2 regions of the Mycolicibacterium sp. TY81 genome follow, and region 2 is predicted to be linked to the other one. Evidence: riboswitches for the same ligand, from Rfam matches in the RefSeq annotation. Region 2 holds a riboswitch; the other holds the start of a gene.
What was found. A riboswitch is a leader RNA that binds a small molecule or an ion and turns the genes downstream of it on or off. The one in region 2 is predicted to bind cobalamin.
Positions count from the first base shown of each region.

Region 1: linked by a shared signal. The riboswitch ahead of KI240_RS25450 (ABC transporter substrate-binding protein) and the one ahead of metE (5-methyltetrahydropteroyltriglutamate--homocysteine S-methyltransferase) in region 2 are both predicted to bind cobalamin.

Region 1 is NZ_AP023362.1:5,341,316-5,347,244, reverse strand. Features, by position in the region: gene KI240_RS25460 (ABC transporter ATP-binding protein) at 1-657, opposite strand, end outside; gene KI240_RS25455 (FecCD family ABC transporter permease) at 654-1,643, opposite strand; gene KI240_RS25450 (ABC transporter substrate-binding protein) at 1,664-2,671, opposite strand; cobalamin riboswitch at 2,740-2,925, opposite strand; gene KI240_RS25445 (TetR/AcrR family transcriptional regulator) at 3,062-3,661, opposite strand; gene KI240_RS25440 (glycoside hydrolase family 3 N-terminal domain-containing protein) at 3,687-4,874, opposite strand; gene KI240_RS25435 (DUF2613 domain-containing protein) at 4,974-5,147, shown strand; gene KI240_RS25430 (alpha-(1->3)-arabinofuranosyltransferase) at 5,098-5,929, shown strand, end outside.
Region 2 is NZ_AP023362.1:4,412,742-4,418,670, reverse strand. Features, by position in the region: gene KI240_RS21285 (CbtA family protein) at 1-506, shown strand, start outside; gene KI240_RS21280 (YbjQ family protein) at 564-959, shown strand; cobalamin riboswitch at 986-1,193, shown strand; gene metE (5-methyltetrahydropteroyltriglutamate--homocysteine S-methyltransferase) at 1,309-3,582, shown strand; gene KI240_RS21270 (NADP-dependent oxidoreductase) at 3,734-4,651, shown strand; gene KI240_RS21265 (pyruvate carboxylase) at 4,664-5,929, opposite strand, start outside.

The DNA of each region.
Region 1 (5,929 bases), 930 kb from region 2:
CCCTGCCGCGACGACCCGCCCCTCGTCGAGCACGACGAGCCGGTCGCAGAACAGTGCCGCCAGCGTCAGGTCGTGCAGCGTCACCACCGCTGTCACGGGCAGCGCGCGGATGAGTGCCAACAGCTCGAACTGGTGCCGGATGTCGAGGTGATTGGTGGGTTCGTCGAGCAGCAGTTCGCGGGGCTCCTGCGCGAGGGCCCGGGCGATCTGTACCCGCTGCTGTTCGCCACCGGACAGCGTGCGCCAATCCCGGTCGCGCATGGCGGTCGTCTCGGTCTGTGCCAGGGCACGCTCGACGGCGTGGCCGTCGGCCGCGGTGTCGCCAGACCAGATGCCACGGTGCGGAATTCGGCCCAGGCGCACGATCTGTTCGACGGTCAGGTCCAGCTCGGTGCTGACCTGCTGTTCGACCACCGCGACGCGTTGCGCCACCGCACGACGACGAAGATCGGCGAGCCGTCGGCCGTCGAGCAGCACGGCGCCGGCGTCGGGCTGCCGCAATCCGGCGAGCAGGCGCAACAGCGACGACTTGCCGGCGCCGTTGGGCCCGAGCAGCCCCAGCGTCTCGCCGTCCGCCACGGCCAGCGAGACCCCGTCGATGACGAGCCGCCCGCCGGCCGTCCAGCAGACGGACTCCGCGGTGAGCGCGCCCGTCATCGAATCCTCCTGCGCCGAGCGAGAATCCACATGAAGATCGGCACACCGACGAGCGCGGTCACCACGCCGACCGGCAATTCCTGCGGCGCAAACACCGTGCGGGCCGCCGCGTCGACCCACACCAGGAAGATCGCGCCGGCGACCGCCGTGACCGGTAGCAGCCGCCGGTGCGATGGCCCGACGATCATCCGCGCCGCGTGCGGCAACACCAGCCCGACGAATCCGATGGCGCCGGCGGCACTCACCAGCACGGCCGTCAGGAGCGCCGTCGTCGCCAACAAGACGGCGCGGACGCGCCGCACCGAGACACCCAACGCGGCGGCCGCATCACGACCGAAGGCGAACGCGTCCAAGGCATCTGACTGCAGCCAGCAGATCGCCAGGCAGGCCGCGCACACGGCACCGCACAGCGCCACCTGAGACCAGCCGGCCCCCGCCAGCGAGCCGAGCAACCAGAACAGCACCCCGCGCGTCTGTTGCGTGTCGGCCGACGAGAACACCACCATTGCCGTGGCCGCGGAAAAGAGCTGGGTGCCAGCGACACCGGCCAGCAGCACGCGGTCCTGCCCGCCGCCGGACACCGCGGCGAGGGCCAGCACCAGAACGAAGGCGATCACCGCACCGACGAACGCACCACCCGACAGCGTCAGTGCACCGCCGATACCCGTGACCACGACCAGCACGGCTCCCGTCGACGCGCCGGACGAGATGCCCAGCATGAACGGGTCGGCCAGCGGATTGCGCATCAGCGACTGTAGGATCGCGCCGCAGATGCCCAGGCCCGCACCACAGATCGCGGCCAACAGCGCGCGTGGCAGCCGCAGCTCCCAGACGATGCCGTCGTCGATCGGCGCGACATCCGCCGGGCGGCCCCAAACATGTTGCGCGACGACGGCATACACGTCGACGAAGCCGAGGTCGGCCGGCCCGATGATCATAGCCGCCGCGATCGACAGCGCCAGGACCACCAGGCCGAACGTCGTCATAGCAGCCGTACGCACGGCCGTCAGGACTTCCCGCCCAGCCCGAATGAACGCAGCCCGGACGCGACGGTCTCGACAGCGTCGACGTTGCGCAGCGACGGATCCATCGCGCTGGCCGGCAAGACAATCCACCGCTTCTGCCGCACGGCCTTCAACTTGCTTGCTGCCGGGTCGGTTTCGAGGAACTTGATCTTGTCGGCGACGCTGTCGCCATCCTTGCCGCGGGTGAGATCAGCGAGCACCAGCACGTCCGGATCGCGCTGCAGGATCGCTTCCCACGAGATCTCCGGCCACAGCTGCCGGTTGTCGGCGAACACGTTGCGCGCCCCCACCGCCGTGGTGATGATGCCCGGCGCTCCGCAGCAACCCGCGATGTACGGCGTTCTGGTACCGGCGTACCACCACATCAGGGAGGTATCGCCGGCCTCGAGGCCGCTCGTCGCGGTCGCCATGCGCGCCCGCAGCGTCGACACCAGCTTGTCACCACGCTCGGCAACACCGAAAACCTTGGCAACATCACCGATTTCGGCGTACATGTCGTCGAGCGTCAGCGCGCGTTGTTGCGCCGCGTCCTGACCGCCGCACTCGCTGGAGGACTGGTAGGTCGGCACTCCCAGCCGCTCGAACCGATCGCGCGGGGCGACACCCTGATCGGTGAACGACCAGTCGAACGTCGCGTACACGAAGTCGGGTTTCTCTTTCAGCACCCGCTCGAATGACGGGAAATCGCGGCTCAGCACAGGCACTTTGGCGTTGTCGGCGGCAAGGTCCGGCCGGACGTCGTCGCTCCAGGACGAGGTACCGGCCATCCGGTCGGCGAGCCCGAGGGCCAGGAGCAGCTCGCTGGCCGGCTGATTGATCGAAACCGCGCGCTGCGGCGGCGATTTCACCGTCACCGTACGTCCGCAGTTCTCCAGCGTGACGGGATAGCCGGCGGCTGCGGCGTTGACAGTTCCGGTCGCCCGCGGTCCGCCACATGAGCAGACGAGCGAAACGACCAGTGCGACAAGCACAATGGTACGTAGAGACACGGCGGCGCCTTCCGATCCGGGACTCGGGTCGCGGAGTCCATGCGTGGGCGGGTCCTCGCGCCGCCAGGCCGCGAGAGCCCGAGCCAGCAGGTCTTCGGACTCGGGATCATCCAGGCCGGAGCGCCTTCCCAGCCCGCGTGGGGCCAGTGGCCGTTGCTCCGCCTGTCCTCCTTACCGCTGCGCGTCAGTTCCGGTTTCGCACCGGATTCCCTGACCCAACCGCGTTGGGTTCGACTGGCTCGAATCGGACCATACCAGCGCCGCGGCGGGGCCGCGCCGGCGTGAGAGCCCCGGACGCGCCGACGGTCCGCGAATGTGCGACCAGACCGCCAGAATCGCTGGGAGGGCGATCTGTGTGCACCGTCGCGGCGCCGCGGGAGCGCGAGAAACCTACGACTCGGCGCGCTTGCCCTTCAGGCCACGCCAGAAGAGGTTGATCATCAGCTCGGTGGCGTCGTTGACGTCCGTGTCGCCCGCGCTGACACGGGACGCGATGGCCTCACCCGCACCCACCAGGGCCACGGCCATCATCTCGAAGTCACTGTCCGGCTCCGGGTTTCGGGTACCCGCGCTGAGCAGCCGCGCCACCAGGTCGATGATCTTCTCGCGACCCTCACGCACGGTGTGGGCGAACGCCTGCGAGCTGGTGGCCTGCGTGTAGAGCACGATCCACGACGCCCGGTTGCGGTCGATGTACGTCATGAACGACAGCACGGCGTTGCGCAGCAGGTCGCGCGGGCTCTGCGCGAAGTTGATGTCCGCACGGACGGTGTCGACGAAGCGCGTCAGCTCCCGGTCCAGGCAGGCTGCGAACAGCTCTTCCTTGGAGCCGTAGTAGAGGTACAGCATCGGCTTGGAGATCTCGGCCTGCGCGGCGATCGCGTCCATCGAGGTCTCGTGATAGCCGTTCACCGAGAACATCTGCACGGCGGCGTCGAGCATCTGCTGTTCGCGGACGGCCCGCGGCAGCCGCTTGGTTCCACCTGCCATCAGATCAGGGTATGCAACGAGCGGCCTACTTCACGCATTTCGCGCCCGGCCCCTTCATGCCCGCCACCCGCAGCACCGACTTGTCGACCTGCGCCTGGTCCAGCTGCCCGGCCTGCACCGCCGCCTCCAGCTTGTCGAGCACGTCCGGGACGCCGTCGGTGGTGATCCACAGCGCGACGTCCGCGCCGGCCTGCAGCGCCTTGAGCGCCGCGTCGGCCACGCCGAAGTGCTGGGTGATGGCGGCCATGCCGGTCAGGTCGTCGGTGAACACCACGCCGTCGAACGGCGGGCCGCCGTACTCGCCGCTGCGCAGCAGGTCGTAGGCCGGCTTGCTCAGGCTGGCCGGGTCGTCGCCCTGCGTCAGTCCCGGCACCTGCAGGTGGCCGACCATCACAGCGACGGGCTGCTGCGTCGTCAGCGTCCGGTACGGCACCAGGTCGTTGTCTTTGAGCGCCTCCAGCGGCGGCGTCTTCACCCCGCCCGTGTGCGAGTCGCCCGAGCCGTGCCCGTGCCCCGGGAAGTGCTTGAGCACCGGGACGAGCCCCGCCTCACGCAGCCCCGCGGCGTACGCACCGGCGTACTCGGTCACCTTCTGCGGGTCCGCGCCGAACGAGCGGTCGCCGATGACCTCGTCGTCGGCCTCCTCGGTGACGTCGGCGTCGGGCGCGAAGTCGACGGTGATGCCGAACTTGTCCTTCATCTGCTGCCCGCGGTCCTTGGCGATGGCCTGAACCTCGGCCGGGGTCTTGGTCGCCGCCAGCACGCGCGCCGACTCCTGCGGGCCGATCAGCTTCTTCAGCCGGGACACCCGGCCGCCCTCCTCGTCGATGCTGACCGCCAGCGGCAGCGCGCCGGATGCGGCCTGCAGCGCCGGGATCGAACCGTCCGACAGCATCGACAGATCCGTCCAGCTGCCGATGAAGATGCCGCCGACCTGCTGCTGCGTCACCGCGGCGCGGGCGTCGGCGGCGTCCTTGACACCCACCATGAGCAGCTGGGCCAGCTTCTGGCGCAGGGTGAGCGTGCTGAGCAGCGCGTGCGGATCGCACGGCGGTGAGGTCGGTGCGGGCGCGTCCATCGGCTTGCTCGACGACGCGGTGCTGGAGGCCTGGCTGGACGTACTGGACGCGGCCGGACGGTCGGACGACGACGAGCAACCGGCGACCAATCCGGACACCAGTGCCAGCGCGCCGAGGGTTCGGGTCAGGGACATGGGTTTCGAGCCTAACGGTTCCGGTCGCGGTCCCCCGGGACCCCGTGAGACGGCCGCCGAAACGGGGCCCAGGCAGGTCGCCATGCTAGTTTGGGCGCCATGGACCGCTTCCTCGTGCCCGCCGGAGCCAGCATCGTGGTCGGTCTGTTGCTCGGCGCCGCAGCGGTCTTCGGCACCACGCTGATGCTGGAGCAGGACACCAAGCCGACGCTGCAATCGGGCGATCCAGCGTCATCGGTGCTCAACCGGGTCGAATACGGCAACCGCAGCTGATCCCGCAGCGCCGCTCTCCCGGCGCTGCCTATGGGTCGTCAGCGCGGCCGCACTGGTCCTGACGTTCGCCCAGTCACCGGGCCGGGTCTCGCCCGACACCAAACTCGATCTCACCGCCAACCCCGCACGCTTCCTGGCGCGGGCGGCGAATCTGTGGAGCAGCGACCTCCCCTTCGGCCAGTCGCAGAACCAGGCCTACGGCTACCTGTTCCCGCACGGCACGTTCTTCCTCGCCGGTGATGTCATCGGCCTGCCCGGCTGGGTGACGCAGCGGCTGTGGTGGGCGTTGCTGCTCGTCGTCGGCTTCTGGGGCGTCATCAGGGTCGCCGAGGCGCTCGGCATCGGGAGCCGGTCGTCGCGCGTGCTCGCCGCCGTGGCGTTCGCGCTGTCCCCGCGGGCGCTGACGACGCTGGGCGCCATCTCCTCCGAGACCCTGCCGATGATGCTGGCGCCGTGGGTGCTGCTGCCGGTGATCCTGGCGCTGCGCGGTGACTCGGGGATTTGTGCACGATTTTCCGCGGTGAGCGCGGAAAATCGTGCACAAATCACGCCTGGAATCCGGCAGTTGGCCGCCCGCTCGGCCGTCGCCGTCGCGCTGATGGGCGCGGTGAACGCCGTCGCGACGCTGACGGGCTGCCTGGCCGCGATCATCTGGTGGGCCGCGCACCGGCCCAACCGGCGCTGGTGGCGCTTCACGGCGTGGTGGTTCGGCTGCACGCTGCTCGCGATCCTGTGGTGGGCCGTGGCGCTGCTGCTGCTGGGCCGGATCAGCCCGCCGTTCC
Region 2 (5,929 bases):
TCGGCCATGAATTCACCATGGAGGCCCGCGGTTTCCTGTACCTGGGAATGGTGTGGGGGTCGCTGGCCCTGCTGGGCCTCGCGGTGTTCGCCGCGCGCAAGCTGTCTGCGAAGGTCGGCTGGGCGCGTGCCGTCGGAATCTCGGTGCTCGGCTTCTTCGTGCTGTACGGCGGTCTGCTGGCGGCGCTGCCGTCGCTGGGTGATCTGGCCGCCAATGTCGAGCACGCGGGCGAGTTCGGCTTCGCGCGCGCCGCCACCGAGACGCCGCAGCCGATCACCAACACCTTCGATACGCCGGTCACCGTCGACGGCAAGGTCTACGCCCCCGGGCAGTTGATCTACCCCGGATTCGACGCCGACCTGCTGTGGAAGTTCCGGTGGTACTCGCTGATCGACCAGGCGTTGATCTGGACGGTCATCGGGCTGGTGTTCGGCGGGCTCGTCGAGCGCTACCTCGGTGGCGCCAGGAAGGCCGCACCGGCACAGGACGTGGCAGCCGCGCTCTGACGATTGCGGTTGCCGCGCACTACAGTTCGAGGCATACCGACACAGAAAGGCGGCAGCATGCTGGTTGTCACGACGAATGACCTGCCCGGGTGGGAGATTCAGCGGGTCTGCGGTGAGGTGTTCGGCCTCACCGTCCGGTCCCGGAACGCCTTCGCGCAGATGGGCGCCGGGTTCAAGGCGATGTTCGGCGGCGAGCTGCAGGGCATGACCAAGAACCTCGCCGAGAGCCGCAACGAAGCCATGGGCCGGCTGCTCCAGGAATGTCACGCCCGCGGCGGCAATGCCATCATCGGGATGCGGTTCGACACCACCGAGATCGGTGACGTGTGGACCGAGATCTGCGCGTACGGCACTGCGGTACAAGCGGTTCCGGTCACCGACGCCGCCCGCTACACCGCACAGCAGTTGGGTTACGGCGGCGGTCCGGGCCCGGCACAGGGCCCGACAGGGTAATCTCCACGGCGCAGCTGGTTTGCCAATGACGCTTCGGTGTCTGCGGCGTCGAATGGCGGGGAACCGCCATGAGAGGGAACCCGGTGAGAATCCGGGACTGTCCCGCAGCGGTATGCAGGAACGACCGCCGTCATCCGCACTGGTCCGCATCGGACTGGGAAGCGACGGCCACTAGGTGCACCCGAAGGGTGCGTGCCTGCGAGTCCGAAGACCTGCCAGCTGTGCCGGATGCGCCGCGTCCGGCGGTGCATCGCCTCGTGGAATGGGCTGATCGCCGAGGGCGGTTTGTGCTGTCCTCGATGAATGTCCTTGGGCGGTGCGCACTTCCGTCGCATTTGAAGGACGTCAGTTGTCAACACCATTCACCGCAACCATTCTCGGCGCGCCCCGCATCGGTCCGAACCGTGAACTCAAGCGGGCCGTCGAACGCTATTGGGCGGGCCGGATCGACCGGGCCGCGCTCGAGGAAATCGCCGCGGGCCTGCGCCGCGAGACCATCGCCGCGTTGTCGGCCGCCGGACTGGATTCCATTCCGGTCAATACGTTTTCCTACTACGACCAGATGCTCGACACCGCGGTACTGCTCGGCGCCCTGCCGAGTCGCGCGGGCGGCATTGCCGATGATCTCGATCGCTATTTCGCGGCGGCTCGCGGGACGGCGGACATCGCACCGCTCGAGATGACGAAGTGGTTCGACACCAATTACCACTACCTGGTCCCGGAGATCGGCCCCGACACCACGTTCACACTGCATCCGGACAAGGTGCTGGCAGAGCTCAAAGAGGCTCAGGCGCAGGGTATTCCGGCCCGGCCGGTGATCGTCGGGCCGATCACGTTCCTGGCGCTGAGCAAGGCCGTCGACGGCGCCGAGGTGCCCATCGGGCGCCTCGGCGAGCTGCTGCCGCTGTATGCCGAACTGCTGGGCCGACTCGCCGCAGCCGGTGCCGAGTGGGTGCAGATCGACGAACCCGTCTTGGTCACCGACATCCTGGACGGCACTGCCAACGCCGCCGAATTGGCCGAGTATGCCTACGCCACGCTCGCGGCAGCCGCCGAACGTCCGGCGATCCTGGTCGCGACCTACTTCGGCGAGCTGGGGAGTGTGCTGCCGGCGCTGGCGCGCACGCAGATCGACGGCGTCGCAGTCGATTTCGTCGCCGGCGGTGACCAGCCGACGGCCGGAATTCCCGGTCTCGCGGACAAGCTGTTGGTGGCCGGCGTCGTCGACGGCCGCAACGTCTGGCGCACAGACCTGGAGGCCGCACTGGTCCGGCTGGAGTCAGTGCAGGAGTCGGCACGTTCGGTGGCTGTGTCCACGTCGTGCTCGACGCTGCACGTCCCGTACTCGCTCGAGCGCGAGGACGGTCTCGACGACGCGCTCCGCGGCTGGCTGGCGTTCGGTGCCGAGAAAGTCGACGAGGTCGCGACGCTGGCGACGGCGCTGCGCACTGGCCGGGGCTCGGTGGCCGCGCAGCTCGAGGCATCGAACCGGGCGGTCGCGTCACGCAGGCACGACCCGCGACTGCACAACGCCGCCGTCCGAGCCCGGCTCGGCACGGTCCTGTCCGGTGGCATCAGCCGCGGGCCGGCCGCCGAACGGCGTAAGGCACAAGACGCCCGCCTGCATCTGCCGGCACTGCCGACCACGACGATCGGTTCGTTCCCGCAGACCGTCGAGATCCGCAAGGCCCGGGCGGCGTTCGTCGCCGGCGAGATCGACGAGGCCGATTACATCGGCCGGATGAAATCCGAAGTCGAGACGGTGATCCGGTTGCAGGAGGAACTCGGCCTCGATGTGCTGGTGCACGGCGAGCCCGAGCGCAACGACATGGTGCAGTACTTCGCCGAGCATCTCGACGGCTTCTTGACCACCAAGAACGGCTGGGTGCAGTCGTACGGCAGCCGCTGCGTGCGCCCGCCGGTCCTCTTCGGCGACGTCACCAGGCGGCAGCCGATGACGGTCGAGTGGGCGACCTACGCGCAGACGTTGACCGACAAGCCCGTCAAGGGCATGCTCACCGGCCCGGTGACGATCCTGGCCTGGTCGTTCGTTCGCGACGATCAGCCGCTGGCGGACTCGGCCAACCAGGTGGCGCTGGCCATCCGGGACGAGACCGTCGATCTGCAGTCCGCCGGCATCGCGATCATCCAGGTCGACGAGCCGGCGTTGCGAGAGCTGCTGCCGCTGCGCAATGCCGACAAGGCGGCCTACCTGCAGTGGGCGGTCGACGCGTTCCGGCTCTCGACGTCGGGCGTCAGCGACGCCACGCAGATTCACACGCACCTGTGCTATTCGGAGTTCGGTGAGGTGATCGGCGCCATTGCCGATCTCGATGCCGACGTGACGTCGATCGAGGCGGCACGCTCACACATGGAGGTCCTCGACGACCTCAACGGCATCGGGTTCTCGAACAGCGTCGGCCCCGGTGTGTACGACATTCACTCGCCCCGGGTTCCCACCACCGGCGAGATGGCGACATCGCTGCGCCGTGCGCTGGATGCCGTTCCGGCAGAACGGCTCTGGGTGAACCCGGACTGCGGGCTGAAGACCCGCAAGACCGACGAGGTGACCGAGTCGCTGCGGCGCATGGTGCAGGCGGCACTGTTGGTTCGCGCCGGATAGCTCGCCGATGACTGCGCTCCGGAACCTGAGCCAGGTTCCGGAGCGCAGTTCTTTTCGGGGTCACGCGGCAGTGCGTCACCTGAAATAAAACCGGCTGCCCGAGCCTTGACCTTGCTGGGCCAGCGCCCGGAAACCGATTGGAGACGAATCGATGTCGCGAGTAGTGCAGTTCGCCGAATACGGCACACCTGAGGTTTTGCGAGTGGTCGATGTCGAGCCGCCGGCTCCCGGACCCACCCAGGTGCGAATCGCGGTACGTGCCGCGGGCGTCAATCCGATCGACTGGAAGATCCTCGGCGGATACATGCGCGAACTGATGCCGCTCGAGCTGCCCGCCGGTGTGGGGTCCGACGTGGCCGGCGTCGTCGACGCCGTTGGGTCCGAGGTGACCGAGTGGGCGGTTGGCGACGAGGTTCTGGGCCGGTCGACGACAGGTTCGTTCGCGGATCTTGCGCTGGCGGAAGCTGCCGAGCTCGTCCGTAAGCCTGAGGGCGTCGGCTGGGAAGTGGCGGGCTCGCTGGCAGGCGCGGGCGGCACTGCGTACACGGTGCTGGGGAAGCTCGGCGTCAAGGCGGGCGACACCCTGCTCATCCATGCGGCCGCGGGCGGCGTAGGTACTTTTGCCGTCCAGCTCGCAAAGGCTCAGGGTGTCAATGTCATTGGCACGGCGGGTGAATCCAACCACGAATACCTGCGTTCGCTCGGCGCGACGCCGGTCACCTACGGCGATGGTCTGCTCGAGAGGGTGCGGGCCGCCGCACCCGACGGAGTCGACGCCGTTCTCGACGCCTCCGGTCGCGGCGAGATTCCGTTGTCGATCGAGCTCACCGGCGATCCGGCCCGGGTGCTCACGCTGGTCGCCTTCGACCAGGCCGACACCGGCATCGAGGTGCACGCCGGTGGGTCCGGAAGCGAACTGGGCGCCGCCCTTCGCGAACTCGCGACGCTTGTCGCGCAGGAACGTCTTGCCGTCTCGATCAGCGAGACGTACCCGCTGACCGAAGCCGGTGCCGCGCTCTCGGCGAGCACGACGGGCCATGTGCACGGCAAGCTCGTCGTCGTGCCGTGAACACTACGACGGTCAGCTGACCACCACCAGCAGGTCATTGCCTTCGACACTGGCCGTGGGCGCCACCGCGAGCCGCGTGACGGTACCGGCTCTCGGCGACGTGATGGCTGCCTCCATCTTCATCGCCTCGATGGTGGCGACCGTTTGGCCGGCGCTCACCCGCTCGCCAACGGTCACCCGGATCGTCACGACGCCGGCGAACGGCGCCGCAACGTGGTCCGGGTTGCCGCGGTCCGCTTTCTCCACCGCGCGGACTGCGCTGTCGATCGACCTGTCCCGCACCAGGATCGGGCGTAGCTGACCGTTCAACAGGCACAGCACCGTCCGCATGCCGCGGTCATCGGGCTCGGAGATGGCCTCGAGACCGATGAGCAGCTCGACGCCCTTCTCCAACTCGACGCGGTGCTCTTCGCCGCGGCGCAGCCCGTAGAAGAACTGGTTGGCGCTCAGGCGGGAGGTGTCGCCGAATTGTTCTCGATGCGTGCGGAATTCGCGGGTCGGACCGGGGAAGAGCAGCCGATTCAGGGCCGCTCGGCGGGTAAGACCGGGTTCCGCCAGTTCGGCGTAGTCCTCGACGGTGAGGGTTGCCGTCGGCCTGGTGTCGGACCTTCCGCGAAGGGCCTTGCTGCGCAAGGGTTCCGGCCAGCCGCCGGGCGGGTCGCCGAGCTCGCCGCGGAGGAAGCCGATCACCGAATCCGGGATGTCGCAGCGGTGCGGGTCGGCGGCGAACTCCCCGGCGCTCATCCCGGCGCCGACGAGCGCCAGCGCAAGATCACCTACCACCTTGCTCGACGGCGTCACCTTCACCAGCCTGCCGAGAGCGTGATCTGCTCCGGCATAGGCGTTTTCGATGTCCTCGAACCGGCCGCCCAGCCCGAGGGCGGCGGCCTGGGTACGCAGATTGCTGAGCTGCCCGCCCGGGATCTCGTGGGTGTACACGCGGCCGGTCGGTGCGGGCAGGCCCGCCTCGAACGGCGCGTAGACGCGGCGCAACGCCTCCCAATACGGTTCCAGCTCACAGACGTTTGCCAACGACAGACCGGTGTCGTGCGCGGTGTGCGCGGCTGCCGCAACGATCGACGACAGCGCAGGCTGGCTGGTGGTGCCGGCCAGCGGTGCCGCCGCCCCGTCGACTGCAGAGGCACCGGCCTGCCAGGCCGCGACGTACGTGGCCAGCTGTCCACCTGGGGTGTCGTGGGTGTGGACGTGTACAGGCAGGTCGAAACGGGATCGCAACGCCGACACGAGTTTTGCCGCCGCGGGTGGTCGCAGCAGACC